2 linked regions of the Martelella mediterranea DSM 17316 genome follow. The protein of the gene in region 2 interacts with the protein of the main gene of each other region in a pairwise test. Links are inferred from orthologs where the notes say so. Each region holds a gene or a part of one and is shown on either strand. Other genes may lie near its edges.

The links.
Region 1: the proteins of cysK (region 2) and cysE interact in binary tests that used the Escherichia coli proteins (3 or more experiments, as listed by UniProt). The link is inferred for Martelella mediterranea DSM 17316 from one-to-one orthologs.

Annotation. Positions count from the first base shown.
Region 1 is NZ_CP020330.1:3,752,333-3,760,965, forward strand. Bases 5,856-8,633 are described here. They hold cysE (serine O-acetyltransferase), read right to left. Parts: upstream 7,770-8,633; coding sequence 6,942-7,769; downstream 5,856-6,941. Other genes in these bases: Mame_RS17460 (sulfite exporter TauE/SafE family protein), read right to left, coding at 5,856-6,338; Mame_RS17465 (DUF3126 family protein), read right to left, coding at 6,633-6,842; Mame_RS17475 (alpha/beta fold hydrolase), read right to left, coding at 7,890-8,633. Outside these bases: Mame_RS17425 (uracil-DNA glycosylase family protein), read right to left, coding at 1-61; Mame_RS17430 (sensor histidine kinase), read left to right, coding at 177-1,871; Mame_RS17435 (GNAT family N-acetyltransferase), read left to right, coding at 1,861-2,397; Mame_RS17440 (diacylglycerol kinase), read right to left, coding at 2,379-2,741; cobT (nicotinate-nucleotide--dimethylbenzimidazole phosphoribosyltransferase), read right to left, coding at 2,867-3,883; cobS (adenosylcobinamide-GDP ribazoletransferase), read left to right, coding at 3,981-4,760; Mame_RS17455 (retropepsin-like aspartic protease family protein), read left to right, coding at 4,811-5,512; more of Mame_RS17460, read right to left, coding at 5,517-5,855.
Region 2 is NZ_CP020330.1:1,139,143-1,147,813, forward strand. Bases 1,823-4,638 are described here. They hold cysK (cysteine synthase A), read left to right. Parts: upstream 1,823-2,654; coding sequence 2,655-3,623; downstream 3,624-4,638. Other genes in these bases: Mame_RS05235 (MgtC/SapB family protein), read left to right, coding at 1,823-2,497; Mame_RS05245 (C4-dicarboxylate TRAP transporter substrate-binding protein), read left to right, coding at 3,842-4,638. Outside these bases: Mame_RS05225 (peptide chain release factor 3), read right to left, coding at 1-363; dut (dUTP diphosphatase), read left to right, coding at 668-1,126; more of Mame_RS05235, read left to right, coding at 1,229-1,822; more of Mame_RS05245, read left to right, coding at 4,639-4,816; Mame_RS05250 (TRAP transporter small permease), read left to right, coding at 4,898-5,434; Mame_RS05255 (TRAP transporter large permease), read left to right, coding at 5,425-6,711; Mame_RS05260 (response regulator transcription factor), read right to left, coding at 6,755-7,663; Mame_RS05265 (hybrid sensor histidine kinase/response regulator), read right to left, coding at 7,656-8,671.

The sequences.
Region 1 (8,633 bases), 2.6 Mb from region 2 along the record:
TGCGGCAGGCCGCGATCCGTTCTGCAAGTTCAATCTGATCTGTCAGCGAAAGCTCCCTCATTGCCGGCTCCCGGCATAGATGTATTACCGCCGTCTTAAAAAACAGCCCTAACAAATCCTTTACGGATTTCTTAACAATTCGTTCGTATCCTCGCCCTCAATCGAGGATGGATGCGATGACGAACCGTGCCGAACTGATTGCCAGCCCCCGCGACGAAGCCGATACCGCCGGCGAATTCCGCGCCGCGCTTCAAAGTCTTGAGAAAAGCGCGCCCGCGATCGCGATCATGCTGGCGCTCGCCGGCTTCGGCTTTCTCTATCTCGGGCGCGACCTGATCTTCGCGGTCTGGGCGCTGGCGGCGCTGATCCTGCACGGCGTCGCGTTCCTGACCATCCGTCAGGCCGCGCGCGCGGGCGAAGATACCGCATCGGTGCGCAAATGGAACGCCCGCGTCATCGGCGCCTACTGGCTGGCAGGCGGCGCCTGGGCGCTTCTCTCCGTTCTGGAGTGCGGCGCCTGTGGCGGCGCGGCGCTGCCCTTCTTCAAGGCGTCCATGGTGATTGTCGCGCTGTCGATGATGGCGCTTGGCGCGGTCGCGCTGCCGCGCTCGGCCTGGCATGTCTTCCTGCCGGCGGTCATGGCCTTCGGCCTCGTCGCCTATCAGAGCCGCGAGCCCTTCGATATCGGCCTGGCGGCCGTGCTTGCGATCGTCATGCTGTTCATCGCCTATTTCAACCATCACATCGCCGCGAGCGAAATGGCGCTGAAAACCAGGGAAAGCGAAAAGGACCTGCTTGCCGGACAACTGACCGAAAGCCTCGCCAGGGCGGAAGCCGCGGCCGAGGCCGCCGAGGCGGCCAACCAGGCCAAATCGACCTTCCTCGCCGCCATGTCGCACGACCTGCGCACGCCGCTCAACGCGATCATCGGCTTTTCGGAAATCATGAAGACCGAGATGATGGGGCCGCTGCCAAACGCCCACTACCGCGAATATGCCGCCGACATCCATCAGTCCGGCCGGCACCTGCTCGACATGATCGACAGCGTGCTCGACCTGTCGCGGCTGGAAGCCGGCGGCTATCGGCTGAACGAGCAGCCGGTCTATCTCGTCGACGTCATCGATGCCTCGATGGCAATGATCGGCGGCGCGGCCGCGGCCAAGGCGATCGCCCTCAAATGCGATGTCGCTGGCGCGCTTTCGCCGATCACCGCCGATGGTCGGGCGGTGAAGCAGATGCTGCTCAACCTGATCTCGAATGCGGTCAAGTTTTCCGATGAACATGCCGAGGTGCTGATCCTGGCCGGCACGACCGCGGAAGGCGGCCAGTATCTCAGCGTTCGCGATTTTGGCTGCGGCATGGACTGTGATGCGCTGGCGCTTGCCACCACCGCCTTCTCGCGCGGCGCGGAGGCCCGCGATGTCGAAGGATTCGGCCTTGGCCTTGCAATCGTCAAGCAGCTTGCGGACGCCCATCAGGGCGAGTTGATCCTGCAATCCGCTCCCGGCGAGGGCACGCTCGCCACGATCCTGTTCCCCACGGGCCGGGTGATCGACCTGCCGGCAGCAGCACTCCATCACCAGGACACCGGCCTCACCGTGGCCCTGTCCCCCGAACGGGCGATGCCGTTTGCGCCCGACAGCATCACGATCGAAACCACGGCCCGGACGTCCGAAACCCGCAGCGGCCGCGACCGGCTTGCCGCGGCGCTGAAACGCCGGGGCCGCAAGGTTGCCAATGACGCGCCGCTTCAGCCTGAAGAAGACGCGGCGGCCGCCCTGGCGTTCGAAGACGCGCTTGAGGCCGAGATCATCGAAGCGATGCAGGCCGATGACGGGGCGCGCCGGCACGAGGCCGCCAATGCCGCATGACATTGCCGCGATCCCGGTGATCGAAACCGAACGGCTGCTTCTGCGCCCGCTCGTCTTTGCCGACTGGCCCGCCTATTTCGCCTTTCTCGCCTCCGATCGCGCCCGCTACATGGGCGGACCGCACAGCGAGGAAACGGCGTGGTCGTTCTTCTGCAACGATGTCGCTCAGTGGACGCTCTTCAGCCATGGCGCGCTGATGTTCGAAGACCGCCAGACGGGCGAAACGATGGGACAGGTGGCGCTCTGCAAGGGGCCGCTTTTTCCCGAACTGGAACTCGGCTGGTTCGTCTATGACGGCGCGGAGGGCAAAGGATATGCGCTCGAGGCGGCGTCAGCGCTGCGCGACTGGGGTTTTGCAACGCTCGGCGTGAGCGAATGCGTCAGCTATGTCGATCCGGACAACGCCCGCTCGATCCGCCTTGCCGAACGGCTCGGCGCACGGCTCGATCCGGAAGCCCAAGCCCCGCACCCGGCGAACCTCGTCTACCGGCATGAGCGCCAAGCGCCTCAGAAGAACACCACATAGACGGCGTAGATAAAATTGCTGCTGATCAGGCAGAAGGTCGCGAACGAGCCGAGGTCCTTGGCATGCCGGCCTTCCACGGAGAGTTCCGGCGACACCCGGTCGATGATCTCCTCGACGGCGGTATTGAGCGCTTCCACGCCGAACAGGCACAGCATCAGGATCACGAAGATCATGAACTGAACCGCGCTCGCGCCGACAAGGAAGAACAACACGAGACCGACCACGAAGCCGATCAGTTCGTGGCGGAAGGCCTCTTCCTTCAGCAACCGCATGAAGCCCTGGAACGAATAGCCGCCAGCCGCGAGCAGATGGCGGAATCCCTTCTTCTTCTCGATCGGGGCCATGCATTATCCTTCGCCGTTTTCAAAACCAGCCAAATCACTTACCTAGCCTGAAAGGCCTGCGGCGTCGCCCGGTTTAGGGCGCAAACTGCCACAGGCCCGTGACAGTCCTGCGACACGTTTGTGACTTACGCTTCCCGGTCGGACACACCGGCTTCCTCGAATGTGGCCATGCCTGTATGACAGGCGGCGGCGGCCTTCACCAGGCTCGCCGCAAGGGCCGCGCCCGTGCCCTCGCCCAGCCGCATGCCGAGCGCCAAGAGCGGCGTCTTGCCGAGTTTCTGCACGAGCTTCAGATGCCCCGGCTCCGCTGAGACATGGGCGATCATGCAGTGGTCGAGCGCCGAGGGGTTGGCGGCCTTCAGCACGGCGGCGGCGGCGGTCGCGACATAGCCGTCGATCAGCACCGGCACTTTCTGCATGCGCGCGGCGATGATCGCGCCGGCGATCGCCGCCAGTTCCCGCCCGCCGAGGCGGCGCAAGGCTTCCAGCGGATCGGACAGGTGATCCTTGTGAAGCGTCACGGCCTGCTCGACCAGCGCGACCTTGCGTTCGTAAGCTTCCCCTTCCACACCCGTGCCCGGACCGACCCAGTCGGTAGCATTGCCGCCATAAAGCCCGTAGCTGAGCGCGGCGGCGACGGTGGTGTTGCCGATACCCATCTCGCCGAGGCAGAGAAGATCGACGCCGCCGGCCACCGCCTCCATGCCGTAGGCCATGGTCGCGGCGCAATCCCGCTCCGAAAGCGCCGGCTCGACCGAGATGTCGCCGGTTGGGTGATCGAGCGCGAGGTCGAATATTTTCAGGCTGAGATCAACGCTGGCGCAGATCTGGTTGATCGCCGCGCCGCCCTTGGCGAAGTTGTCGACCATCTGCTTTGTGACGGCTTGCGGGTAGGCCGAAACGCCTCTGGCGGCAATGCCGTGGTTGCCGGCAAAAACAGCAACCATGGGCCGATTGACCGCCGGCGTGCGCCCGCTCCAGGCCGCAAGCCACATGGCGATCTCTTCCAGCCTGCCAAGCGAACCCGGAGGTTTGGTAAGTACAGAGTTGCGTTTTCTCGCCTGAGAGAGTATCTGTGCGTCGGCCTTGGGGAAGGCGTCCAGCAAAGTGCGAAAATCCTCGAATGGGTGTCCATCGCTCATTTGTCTTGTCCCGTGCTATGCTGACAGCGTTGCCAAAGCTCATATTTTTCAAACGGCCGGCTAGCAAGGCCGAAGTCCTGGAAACGAGCACAAACCGATGAAGATGCCATTCTTCATTACCGACTTGACGAGCGCCCTTAGCTTCCTGACACGTCTCAGAGTGCCTGACCTGCTGATGGCCGAGATGCCGGCGGGCGCCCGCGCTGCCTGGGCGTACCCGCTTGCCGGCGCGATTGCAACCATCCTGCCCGCCATCGCACTGGCCGGGTTCGTCTGGCTCGGCGCTTCGCCGCTGCTTGCCGCGCTCATAGCCGTGCTGATCTCGATCATGATCTGCGGCGGGCTCCACGAAGACGGGTTGGCCGACGCCGCCGACGGGCTTTTCGGCGGGCGCGACCGCGAGACGGCACTGGCGATCATGAAGGACAGCCATTGCGGCGTTTTCGGCGTCACCGCGATCGTTCTGTCGCTGCTGTTGCGGGCGGCGGCGCTCGCGGCGCTCGTTCCGCATTACGGTGCGACGGCTGCGGCGCTGCTGTTCATTGCGGGGGCCACCGCCGGTCGCGGAAGCCTTGTGCTGCAGTGGACAATATTGCCCGCAGCGCGCACGGATGGCGCAGCCGCGACGCTCGGACGTCCCGGCGTCCGGACCACGGCGTCCGCAGAGGCGATTGCCCTGCTTTTGTGCGTCGCCCTCGCCATCGCGGCGAATGCATTCGTCCAGGTGGTGGCAGCCCTTGCCTTTGCCGGCATCGCATCACTGCTGTTTTCCGCCTTCGTCAGAAAGAGGATCGCCGGCCATACCGGAGACACGCTGGGCGCTGCCGCGCAGATCAGCGAGATCGTTTTCCTCGCGACCCTTGTTATCGCCACCTGAAACCCGATATCGGGACAATATCTTGTCGTCTCGGACCGGGAGTATATGCCTTGCGCCTTTTCTGGATTTTGATCGCCATCGTCTCGGTCGGCATGATCCTCCTCATGGTGACGGGCACCAGCGGCACCACGCTTGGCGTCAACAGCGATGACTTTGCCCGCACCCTCTGGCTCGCGCCAATCCTGCTGCTGGTCTCGGCGGGCGTGCTGCAGAGCCGCCGCAATCTCGGCTTCGTGTTCCAGTCGCTGCTGATCTGGGCGGCGGTGCTACTCGTGGTGGCGGCAGCCTACATCTTCCGCGACGATTTCCGCGATGTCGGCGCGCGGCTCTTCAGCGGGCTGATCCCCGGCATGGCGATGGAGACGACAATGTCCGATGGCCGCGAACAGGTGATTCTCCACAAGCGCCTGGACGGCCATTTCGCCGCCGATGTCGAGATCGATGGAGAGACGATCACGATGCTGGTTGATTCGGGCGCAAGCCGCGTCACGCTGACGGCGCGCGACGCCGCCCGCATCGGGTTTGAAGGCTCCGATCTCAGCTATACCGCGATGGTAACGACCGCCAACGGCACGGCGATGGCCGCGCCCATAACACTCGATGAGGTTTCGATCGGCCCGATCACGCGGCGCAATGTCAAGGCCATGGTGGCGACGGAGGGCCGGCTTGCCGAAAGCCTGCTCGGCATGAGCTTTCTCTCCACGCTGACCTCGGTCGACATGCGCTCGGACGAGTTACGCCTGACCGAATAACCGATCAGAAGAACGAATAGAAAAACCGCGCCGAGATGATCAGCAGGAAGATGCCGAAGCCGGCTTCCAGTTTCCGCTTGCTGAGCCGGTGCGCGACGGTGGCCCCGAGCGGCGCGATCAGCATCGTGATCGGAATGATCAGGGCGACGGCGACCCAGTTGATATAGCCGGTCGACAGCGGCGGAAGCCCCGCCTTGCCCCAGCCGCCGACGATATTGCCGATGAAGCCCGGAATCGAAATCAGCACGCCGACCCCAGCAGACGTTGCCACCGCCTGATGGATCGGCCGGTTGAAGAGCGTCATGAAGGTGTTGTTGAGCGTGCCGCCGCCAATGCCGATCAGGCCGGAGAGCAGGCCGATGAGCCAGCCATAGACGAACAGCGCCGGGTTTTTCGGCAGGTCATCGCCCAGCCGCCATTCCGCCGATCTGGGATAGAGCATCTTCAGGCCGATCAGCAGCGTGATCACGGCGAAGGCGCCGCGCAGCAGGCTGCCCGGCGCATAGGCGATTACCAGTGTCGAGACCACCGCCCCTAACGGCACCGCAATCACCCACCGCCTGAGCACCGCCATGTCGACCGCGCCGCGTTTGTAATGCGACTGGAAGGAGCGCAGAGATGTCGGAATGATGATCGCAAGCGAGGTGCCGACGCTCAGCTTGATACGCAACCCGTCATCCACGCCGAAAAGGGCGAAGGCCTGATAGAAGACGGGAACCAGCACGGCGCCGCCGCCAATGCCGAAAAGCCCGGCCAGAAACCCGGCAATTCCGCCGGCGAGCGCCAGCAATACGCAAAGTTCGAGAAGTTCGGAAAGCGGCGGCATCTCATTCCCCTCTGAGACGCTTGCATCTTTCCGGATTTTTCGGAATGAGGGCTCAAATGCGTCTCGATGTCATCAAAACGAGATGTTCTTACACTATCCAAACCACGGGGCAAGGCGGTGCCACCCGCCGCCTAGTACGATTGCCGTAACCTGTCTATTGCCGCCCCGGATTTTGAAGAGTGACATACTGCTCTCTGACTTCACATCACCGATTTGTTTCCGCCTTTTTGCCGGCCCTCACACGGGCCGGCTTTTTTTTTGCGGCCGACAGTCTGGCCCGAGGCTTAAGCGCGCTCAGCCTTCGAGGTCGACGTCGAGGATCGCCATCGAGAAATTGTAGGAGCGGTCGCCGTCCTCGTCATCGAGATAGATGACGCCGATGAACTCCTCGCCATTATAGACCTCGCAGGAATCATCCTTGCGCGGCCGCGCCCGGACCGCAAAGCTCGGGCCGAAGAGACGTTTGAAATAGGCGTCGAGTTTTTTGATTTCGTCTTGTTTCAAGGGATTTTCTCCGTCTGGCCTTTGCAATGTCCGCGGCTTTTGCCATGCGCGCCGGCGAAACGCAAACGCGCGACCGCACGGATTTGTTCTCGCCCGCGCCTATTCCTCGGAAATGATCAACTGATCCATCGAGCGCGCGGGATCGGAGCAGCCGGCCGTGCCGATAACCTTGGCGGGAACGCCCGCGACCGTGGAATTGGCCGGCACCGGCTTCAGAACCACGGATCCGGCCGCAATACGGGAGCACTTGCCGACCGAAATATTGCCCAGCACCTTCGCCCCCGCGCCGATCAAAACGCTGTCGCCGATCTTGGGGTGGCGGTCGCCGGTTTCCTTGCCGGTGCCCCCGAGGGTCACGCCCTGCAGGATCGAGACATCGTCGCCGATCGTCGCCGTCATGCCGACCACGAGGCCGGTGGCGTGATCGAGGAAGATGCCCTTGCCCATCTTGGCGGCGGGATTGATATCGGTCTGGAAGACGCTGGAGGAACGGCTCTGCAGGTAAAGCGCCAGATCCTGCCTGCCGCGATTCCACAGCCAGTGCGCCAGCCGGTGGGTCTGGATCGCGTGGAAGCCCTTGAAATAGAGCACCGGCTCCATGAACCGCGTGCAGGCCGGGTCGCGGTCATAGACCGCCTGGATATCGACGCGCAGGATATCGCCCCATTCCGGCCAGTCGCGGCGCATTTCCTCGAAGGTCTGCCGCAGGAGGATGGCCTGGACATCCGGGTGGTCGAGCCGCTCGCAGATGCGGTAGACGACGCAATCCTCCAGCGAATCATGGTTCAGGATGGTCGAATAGAGAAACGCTGCGAGGATCGGGTCCTTTTCCAGCGCGTATTCGGCTTCCGCCCTGAGGCTCGCCCAGATCGGATCGACGGCCTTCAGATTGGTTTCCTGGCTGTTCTTTTCGGGCTGCGCGGCCATGACGGCCTCCTTTTCTTCCGGTTCTCCGGGCGTCGCACCTGCCGTCGCCGACAGCACGATGAAGGACGCAATTTGCGGGGAATATAGATCAGCCGGCCGCAATTACCAATGCGGCGGTCTTCAGTTTTTCGTGTCGGCCACGTCCTGAAGGAAATCCAGAACCGCCTGCTTGAACACCTTGTCGCCGACGGCGAGCATATGGTCGCGGTTCGGAATGTCGAGTGCGCGCGCATTCTGCATCAATCCCGCAAGGGTCTGGGCGGAGCCCGCGAGATCATCGCGGGTGCCGACCCCGATCAGCGTCGGCGCGGCGATGCGGCCGACATCCTCGCGGCTCACGAGTTCGCGCGAGGTCTCGATACAGGCGGCGAGCGCGATCCGGTCGCTTCTGGTCTGGTCGGCGAAGGCGCGGAACATGCGGCCGCGCTCATGGGTGACGTCGTCGAGCGAAGGCGCGCGCAGCGCTTCGGCGATCGGGTCCCAGTCGCCCGCCCCGTCGCAGAGCGCGATGCCGAGCCCGCCGAAGATCAGGCCGCGGACCTTTTCCGGATCGGCGAGCGCCAGATTGGCGGCGATGCGCGCGCCCATTGAATAGCCCATTACATGGGCGTTTTCGATGCCGAGGTGATCGAGCAGGGCCGCGGCATCTCCGGCCATCAGCCTCGGATAATAGCGTTCGGGATCATGCGGCTTGTCGCTTTTGCCATGGCCGCGATTGTCAAGCGCGATCACCCGGTAGCCCGCCTCGCCCAGCGTCTTCAGCCAGCCCGGATGAACCCAGTTGACGGATGCCGTCGAGGCGAAGCCGTGAATCAGCAGGATGGGCTCCCCCGAACCGACATCGAAATAGGCAAGGTCGAGGCC
Region 2 (8,671 bases):
CCGGGGCTCGATGCCCTTGGCCGCGTCGATCACCATGATCGCCGCATCCACCGCCGTCAGCGTACGATAGGTGTCGTCGGCGAAGTCCTCGTGGCCGGGCGTGTCGAGCAGGTTGAAGACGGTGTTGTCATATTCGAAGGTCATCACCGAGGTGACCACCGAAATGCCGCGTTCGCGTTCGATCTTCATCCAGTCCGAGCGGGTCTGGATGCGATCCTTCTTCGCCTTCACCTCGCCGGCAAGCTGGATCGCGCCGCCGAAAAGCAGCAGCTTTTCGGTCAGCGTGGTCTTCCCGGCGTCGGGATGCGAGATGATCGCGAAGGTGCGGCGGCGGGCAACCGCCTCGGCAAGCGTTTCGGGCATCGGTCGAATATCCTGTTGATGGCGGCCTATGTAGCGATTTGGGCCACAAGATGCAATTGACCTGTCGGCGTCTGGTGGCGAAGGATGCGGGCGAAATTGACGAGGACCTCACAATCACCAATCTCCCCCCTTTGAGGGGGAGATGTCGCGAAAGCGACAGAGAGGGGTGAACCCTTTCAACGAGCTCAGAGCTGGCGGCTTTCGCTGCACCCCTCTCTGCCCTGCCGGGCATCTCCCCCTCAAGGGGGGAGATCGGCCAGAGGTGAGGTGGACGTGCAAGGTGGCAGCTCCCAGGGTGACCGCAATGAACACGGAAAAAAGAATGACGCTGAAGCTGAAACGCCTGGAACATGCCGAGGGCATCGAACCGCCCGCCTATGAAACCGCGGGCTCCGCCGGCATGGATATCCGCGCCGCCGTCGACGCGCCGATGACGCTTGCGCCGGCCAAGCGGGCGCTGGTGCCGACCGGTTTCATCTTCGAAATTCCGCAAGGCTTCGAGGCCCAAATCCGCCCGCGCTCCGGCCTTGCCTTCAAGCACGGCATCACCTGCCTCAACACGCCCGGCACCATCGACAGCGATTATCGCGGCGAGGTCAAGGTACTGCTCGTCAATCTCGGCGAGGAAGCCTTCACCATCGAACGCGGCATGCGCATCGCCCAGGTCATCATCGCCCCGGTCACGCAGATGCCGGTCACCGTGGTCGACGATCTGACCGAGACCAAACGCGGCGCCGGCGGATTTGGATCGACGGGCGTGTGAGGCGCGGTTTCCGGGCGTCTGTAAATCGGCGTATTTCCGCATTCTTGCCTGTGGTGTAGGCTTCCCGGAAAGCTGGCGCAACGCGGCACGGAGGCTTTGCCGATGGACATGATGGAGGCGTTTCAGCGGGTTGGTCTGGCGCTGGCGATCGGGCTCTTGGCCGGGATCGAGCGCGGCTGGCAGGAGCGGGATCTGGCCGACGGGCAGCGGGTGGCGGGCATCCGCACCTTTGCGCTGGTCGGGCTTCTGGGCGGGCTGGCGGGCTATCTCGGCGTCGAGACCGGCGCGGCGGTGCCGGCGATGCTGGCGGCCGGGCTGACGATCGCCTTCGTTGTCTTCGAGTATCTGGCTGCCGGTCCGAGGCATGATTTCAGCGTCACCGGCGTGGTTGCGGCGCTGGTCGTGTTCGCGCTCGGCATTGTTTCCGTCACGGGCGATATGCGGCTGGCGGCCGCCGGCGGGGTGGTCACCACCGTGCTGCTGGCCGCCCGCCACGCGCTTCACGGTTTTCTGAAGTCGATGACATGGGTGGAACTGCGTTCGGCGCTCGTGCTTCTGACGATGAGCTTCGTGGCGCTGCCGCTTCTGCCCAACCGCGCGATCGATCCATGGGGCGGGTTCAATCCGTTCTCCGTCTGGCTGATGACGGTGATGATCGCAGCACTCTCCTATGCCGGCTATGTGGCGATGCGCATCGGCGGTCCGGAGCGCGGCATCCTGTTTGCCGGCGCCACCGGCGGAATCGTGTCGTCAACGGCGACGACGCTCTCCTTCGCGCGCATTTCGGTCAGCCAGCCTGTGCTGGCGCGAAGGCTCGCGGGCGCGGCATCGATCGCCGGCGGGCTGTCGCTGGTGCGCTGCTTCGTGATCGCCTCGGTCGTGGCGCCGGTTCTGATGGCGCCGCTGGCGGCTGCCCTTGCGCCGGGGCTTTGCGCCTTCATCCTTGCAAGCCTCGTCCTGAACCGCAGCGGCGGGAACGCCGGGCCGGAGACCGAGCTTCAGCTTTCCAATCCGTTCGAGCTGCAGTCGGTGCTGCGGTTCGGCGCATTGCTCGGCGTCATCGGTTTTGCCGCCAAGGTGCTGGTCAAGTTCCTGGGGCCGGCGAGTATCGTGTTCATCGCGCTCGTCTCAGGCATTCCCGATCTCGATGCCATCACGCTTTCGACCGCGCATCTGGCCGGAGGGGCAGTTCCGATCCATACCGCGGCGATCGCGGTGCTGACGGCGGCGGTCTCCAACCTGATCACCAAGGTGGTTCTGGCCTATAGCAGCGGCACGCGGGAATATGGCCGGCTGCTCGCCCTGGTGACGCTGGTGGTGATCGTGGTCGGCGGGGCCTGTTTCTGGCTCTACAGCGCGGTTTTGCAGTGACGCACGGGCTTGCAGGTCGCACCTGAAATGAAATTCCTTCGGAGGGGCTATAATTGGAACTGCATTCCTCAAGTTCAGAGTGCATTGCCGGTTCGTGCCTCGAATTCGGTCGCCTTCGACCCTACCTAGATTGTAACGAATTCAAGGGAGCACAGTCATGGAACAGAACGGCAAGCCCGGACGCGGGAAGGTATACGGATCCATCCTCGAAACGATCGGCGACACGCCGCTCGTGCGTCTCGACAAGCTGGCGAAGGAGCATGGCGTCAAGGCCAACCTTCTCGCCAAGCTCGAATTCTTCAATCCGATCGCCTCGGTGAAGGACCGTATCGGCTTCGCCATGATCGAGGCGCTGGAAAAGGCCGGCAAGATCACCCCCGGCAAATCCGTTCTGGTCGAGCCGACCTCCGGCAATACCGGCATCGCGCTCGCCTTCGCGGCCGCCGCCAAGGGCTACAAGCTGATCCTCACCATGCCGGAATCGATGTCGATCGAGCGCCGCAAGATGCTGGCGCTGCTCGGCGCGGAACTGGTGCTGACCGAGCCGCCGAAGGGCATGAAGGGCGCGGTCGCCAAGGCCGAGGAAATCGCCGCCGAGACCGAGAACGCGGTGATCCCGCAGCAGTTCGAAAACCCGGCCAATCCGGAAATTCACCGCAAGACCACGGCCGAGGAAATCTGGAACGACACCAATGGCGATGTCGATATCTTCGTCTCCGGCATCGGCACGGGCGGCACCATCACCGGCGTCGGCCAGGTGCTGAAGCAGAAGAAGAAGGACGTGCATGTGGTGGCCGTGGAGCCCACCGCCTCGCCGGTGCTGTCCGGCGGTTCGCCTGCGCCGCACAAGATCCAGGGCATCGGCGCCGGCTTCGTGCCGGGCGTACTCGATACCTCGGTCTATGACGAGATCGTACAGGTCGAAAACGACGATGCCTTCGCGCTCGCCCGCGAAGTGGCCCGCCTTGAAGGCGTGCCGGTCGGCATTTCCTCGGGCGCCGCCCTGAAGGCGGCGATCGAGGTCGGCTCGCGCCCCGAGAACGAAGGCAAGACCATCGTCCTCATCATCCCGTCCTTCGCCGAACGCTATCTGTCGACGGCGCTGTTCGAGGGGCTCGGGCAGTAACACTTCCCCGCGCGGGAACAACCGACGCATCGATTATCAGGCTCATTTTAAGGCCGGAGACATGGCGAGTGCCATGTCTCCGGCCTTTTCGTTGCGGCAGGTAGCCGCTTCCTCACAACCGCTGTTGACAAGCTTCAAATTTATATGTGAAATAAATGATCATATATAAGAGTCCTTTTCGGAGGAGGGCCCAATGATCCTCAGGAGGAAAGTCAATCATGAAATTTGCTAATGCCGCTCTCGTCGCGGCTGGTTTCCTGTTCGCCGGTTCGGCCATGGCGGCCGACTACACCATTCGCCTCGCCAGTTCCCTGTCGCCGGGCGAGCCGACCATCGAGGCGGCTGAGTTCTTCGCCGATGAAGTTGCCAAGCGCACCGACGGGCGCGTTGAAATTCAGGTGTTTCCGGCCCAGCAGCTTGGCAGCGAGAAGGACGTCAACCAGATGATGCGCCAGGGCGCGCCGATCATCTCGGTCACCTCGTCCGGTTACCTCTCCGATTTCGTGCCGGATATCGGCGTGGTCGAAGGCCCCTACCTGCTCGACAATCCGGAGCAGTTCGAAAAGATCGCAAGCTCGGACTGGTTCGCCTCCGTCAAGGACCAGTTCAACGACAAGGGCATCACCTTTCTCGTTGACGATGCGCTTTTCGGCGCCCGCAACATCCTGGCCGACAAGCCCGTGCGCAGTCCGGCCGATGTCGACGGCATGACCATACGCGTCCCGCCGAACACGGTGTTCGTCAAGACGTTCGAGGCCATGGGCACGCGCCCGGCAACTGTCGAGTGGTCGGAAGTCTATAGTGCTCTTCAGCAGAACGTCGTCGAAGGCGCGGAAGCCCCGCTCGGCTCGCTCTGGGGGGCGAAGCTGCACGAGACCCGCGATACCATCTCGCTGACCCAGCACTTCACCGCCTTTACCTTCTGGGTGATCAATTCCGACTATTTCAACAGCCTGCCGGAAGACATCCGCGGTGTGATGATGGAGGTCGGTCAGGAAACCGGCGCGCTCGCCACCGAACTGACGTTGAAGCGTGACGAGGAGTACAAGGACATGTTCCGCGATGCCGGCGTCACCATCGTCGACGATGTCGATATCCAGGCCTTCCGCGACAAGACCGCCGGCGTCTACGGCGAGTTCCCGAACTGGACGCCCGGCCTCTACGACCAGATCCAGAAGATCCTCGCTGAGTAAGCGGGTTCGAAAGCGACCGGAGGCCGGGGCATGACGCCTCGGCCTTTCGGTGACCTCATACGATTTTCAAGGCGGGAAACGATGTCGAAGCATTCGCAAGGGTCCGGTCTGCGCCCATTCTATTATTTCGAGGAAGTGATTGCCGGCACCGCGCTCCTCGTGCTGGTCGCAGCGGTCTGCTGGGGCGTCGTGACGCGCTATATCACCGAAACGCCGGCGGCCTGGACCGGCGATATCGCCTCGGTTTCCTTCGCCTGGTTGATTTTCATGGGCAGCGCGGCGGCCTTCAAATATGGCATGCATATGAGCATCGATCTGGCGTGGATGCTGATCCCGGCGGGGCCGCGCCGCTTTCTCGGCGCTCTCGTCGATCTGCTGATCCTTGCCTTTCTCGCCTATGCGACCTGGCTTGGCGTCAAATTCTGTCTGAGCACGATGGATGATCCGATGCCGATCCTCAGATGGCCGCGCGCCATTCTCTACGCGGCGCTGATGTGCGGCTTCGCCTGCATGTTCCTGCGTTATGCCGGCATTGCGCTGCGCAAGTTCAAGGGCGATACGGAGCCCACCCACCGTCTCGCCGAAACTCCGGACGAAGGAGGCGCGGGATGGGCCTGATACCGGTTGCCATCATGCTGGCGTTGTTTCTGCTGAACACGCCGATCGCGCTTGGCATCGCCATGGCCGCGCTCAGCTTCTTCCTGATGTCGAGCGGGCTGCCGATCAGCTCGTTCATCCAGAAGATGGCGTCCTCCACCGAATCCTTTCCGCTGCTTGCCGTGCCGTTCTTCATCTTCGCCGGCACGATCATGAACCATGCCGGCATCACGAGGCGGCTGCTCGGCTTTGCCGATGCGCTGGTGGGCCACACCATCGGCGGCTTGGCGCAGGCCAATGTCATGCTGTCGGCGCTGATGGGCGGGCTGTCGGCCTCGGCCAACGCCGATGCCGCCATGCAGGCCAAGATGCTGGGCACGGAAATGGTGCGACGCGGCTATTCGCCAGGCTTCACTGCGGCGGTGTGCACCTGCTCGGCCGTCATCACGCCGATCATTCCGCCGGGCATCGGGCTCATTCTTTACGGCTTTCTCGCCAATGTCTCCGTCGGCAGGCTGTTCATCGCCGGCATCGTTCCCGGCCTCTTGATCATGCTTGCGCTTATGCTGGCCGTCAGGCTCCGGGCCAAGAGCCGCAAGTACAAGCCGACGCGCGTCAAGATGGCGACCAGCGGCGAGCTGTGGAAAGCCTTCGTCGAATCCCTCGGCGCGCTTTCGATCATCGCCTTCATCCTGATCGGCATCCGCCAGGGCATCTTCACGCCAACAGAGGCGGGCGCGATGACGGTAGTCTATGCCTCGATCATCGGCTTTTTCTGGCACCGGGAGCTGAAGCTCTCCTCCTTCCCGCTGATCATCACCGAAACCGTGCTGGCAACCGCCGTCGTGATGCTGATCATCTGTGCGGCCGGGGCGTTCGGCTTCTATATGACCTGGGAGCAGATCCCGTCCAAGGGCGCGGCGCTGCTTCTCGGCATCACCGAAAACCCGCTGATGCTGCTGCTGCTGATCAACGTCTTGTTGCTAGGCATCGGCATGCTGATCGAAGGCACGGCGGCGCTGATCCTGCTGACGCCGATCCTGGTGCCGGCGATCACCAAGCTCGGCATCGATCCCTTGCAGTTCGGCATCGTGATGGTGGTGAACCTGACGATCGGCGGCGTCACGCCCCCCGTCGGCACGCTGATGTTCACCTCGTGCTCGGTCCTCGGCGTCTCGATCGGCGAATATATGCGCGAGGCATGGCTGTTCTTCGTGGCGCTTATCGCGGTGCTGCTGGCGCTCGTTTTCTTCCCCTCTATCGTGACCTTCCTGCCGGACATGATGATGGGGAAATAGCCCCTTTTCCCCGGCCTCGCATTGCGTGAGGCCAGGGCGATGCTCACATCCCGTGCAGCACATAGGCCGCTTTCACCGCCGCCGACGCCCGGTTTTCGACGCCGAGCTTCACATAGATGGTTTCGAGATGCTTGTTCACCGTGCGGGTGGAAAGGCCGAGGATGTCGCCGATATCGCGGTTGGTCTTGCCCTTGGCGATCCAGGCCAGAACCTCGGCCTCGCGCGCGGTCAGCGGGAATTCCTTGCGCAGCGCCTCGTCGTCGCTGACGGGGTTCGCGGGGGTGACGCGGAACAGGAATTCGCTGGCCCCGGTCTTTTCCAGAAAAGCGAGCTGAAACAGCTTTTTGCCGTTTTCGGTGATCGGAAGAATGGCATCCGGGCTGGCCACCGGTTCGGTGCCTGCAAGCCAGTCCGCGAGCTGGCGTGAGACGAAGCCGAGATCGGCGCCGGCGCCGACCGCGTCGTGGATCAGCCGGCTTGCCTGCGGGGTCATCCAGCGCAGTGCGCCATCGACATCGCAGGCCAGCAGGTGGCGGCCGGTGGCGTCCAGCGCCACCCGCGCGCTCTGGGTCGAGCGGGCATTGGCGAGATGGACCCGGATGCGCGCGCGCAGCTCGTCGATATTGATCGGCTTGGTGAGGTAATCGACCCCGCCCGATTCCAGCGCGTGGACGATATGCTCGGTCTCCGAAAGCCCGGTCATGAAGATCACCGGCGTTTCGGCGGAGGGCCCGGCCTTCAGCCTGCGGCAGGCCTCGAAGCCGTCCATCTTGGGCATCACCGCATCCATCAGCACGATATCGGGCGTGATCCGCTCGACGATTGAAAGCGCGCTCGCGCCCGAGGTCGCGATCAGCACGGAATAGCCGGACGCCTCCAGCGCCTCGGTCAGGAAACTCAGCGCATCCGGACTGTCATCGACGAGCAGAACGATTTCCTGTGGCTCAGCCATTCCCGTCCCCTTCGGTCGGCAGCGATCTCATGAAACGCAGGAAGCCGTCGAGATCGAAACGATCGACGAAACCCGTCGCCTCCTCGACAAACGGCTTGTGCGTGGCGGCAAGTGCGGCGAGCTTGTCCTTGATGCCCCGGTGATAGCCGATCTCCGCCAGACGGATCAATTCCTCACGCTCGGGTTTCGGGGGCGGAACGAGCCGTTCCGGCATTTTTGCCGCTTTGACCGGTGCAGCCTCCGCTTCTTGCCGCCATGTCAGACCCAGATGAAGGCCGAGCACGTCCTTCAGCCGCTTCAGGTTGACGGGCTTGGACAGCGTGTCGTTATGGCTGTCATCGCCGTGGCCGATCTCGGCGTCATCGCCGATATTGGCCGAGAGCATGATGATCGGCCGCGTCACGCCGCGTTCGCGCAGCGCTGTCGCCAGTTGCCAGCCGTTCATGCCGGGCATGCGGATGTCGAGCAGGAACAGGTCCACCGGTTCGATTGCGGTCTGTTCGAGACAGGCCGCGCCGTTTTCGGCCAGCATCACGTTGAAGCCGAGCGGTTGCAGGATATCGGCCATCATCGCGCGGTGATCCTCATTGTCGTCGACGACCATGATCGTTCGGCGCGGACCATCATAGACGCCGGTGTCCGCGCCGGCTTGCGGGGGCGTCGGGCGGTCGACGGAGGCGAGCATCAGCCGCACCGAGAAGGTCGCGCCCTCGCCGGGGCGGCTCTCGACCGCGATATCGCCGCCGAGCGTGTTGACCAGAAGCCTGGTGATTGTCAGGCCGAGACCGAGGCCCGGCTTGTCGCGGGTTCCGCCGCGCTCGAACGGTTCGTAGATCCGGCCGAGATGCTTCTCGTCGATGCCGCTGCCGGTATCCGTCACGGTGAAGGTGGCCACCTGGCTGCGATAGCGGGCATCGAAGGTCACCGTGCCCGTATCGGTGAACTTCACCGCGTTCGACAAGAGGTTGACCAGGATCTGGCGCAGGCGCTTTTCGTCGGTGCGGACAT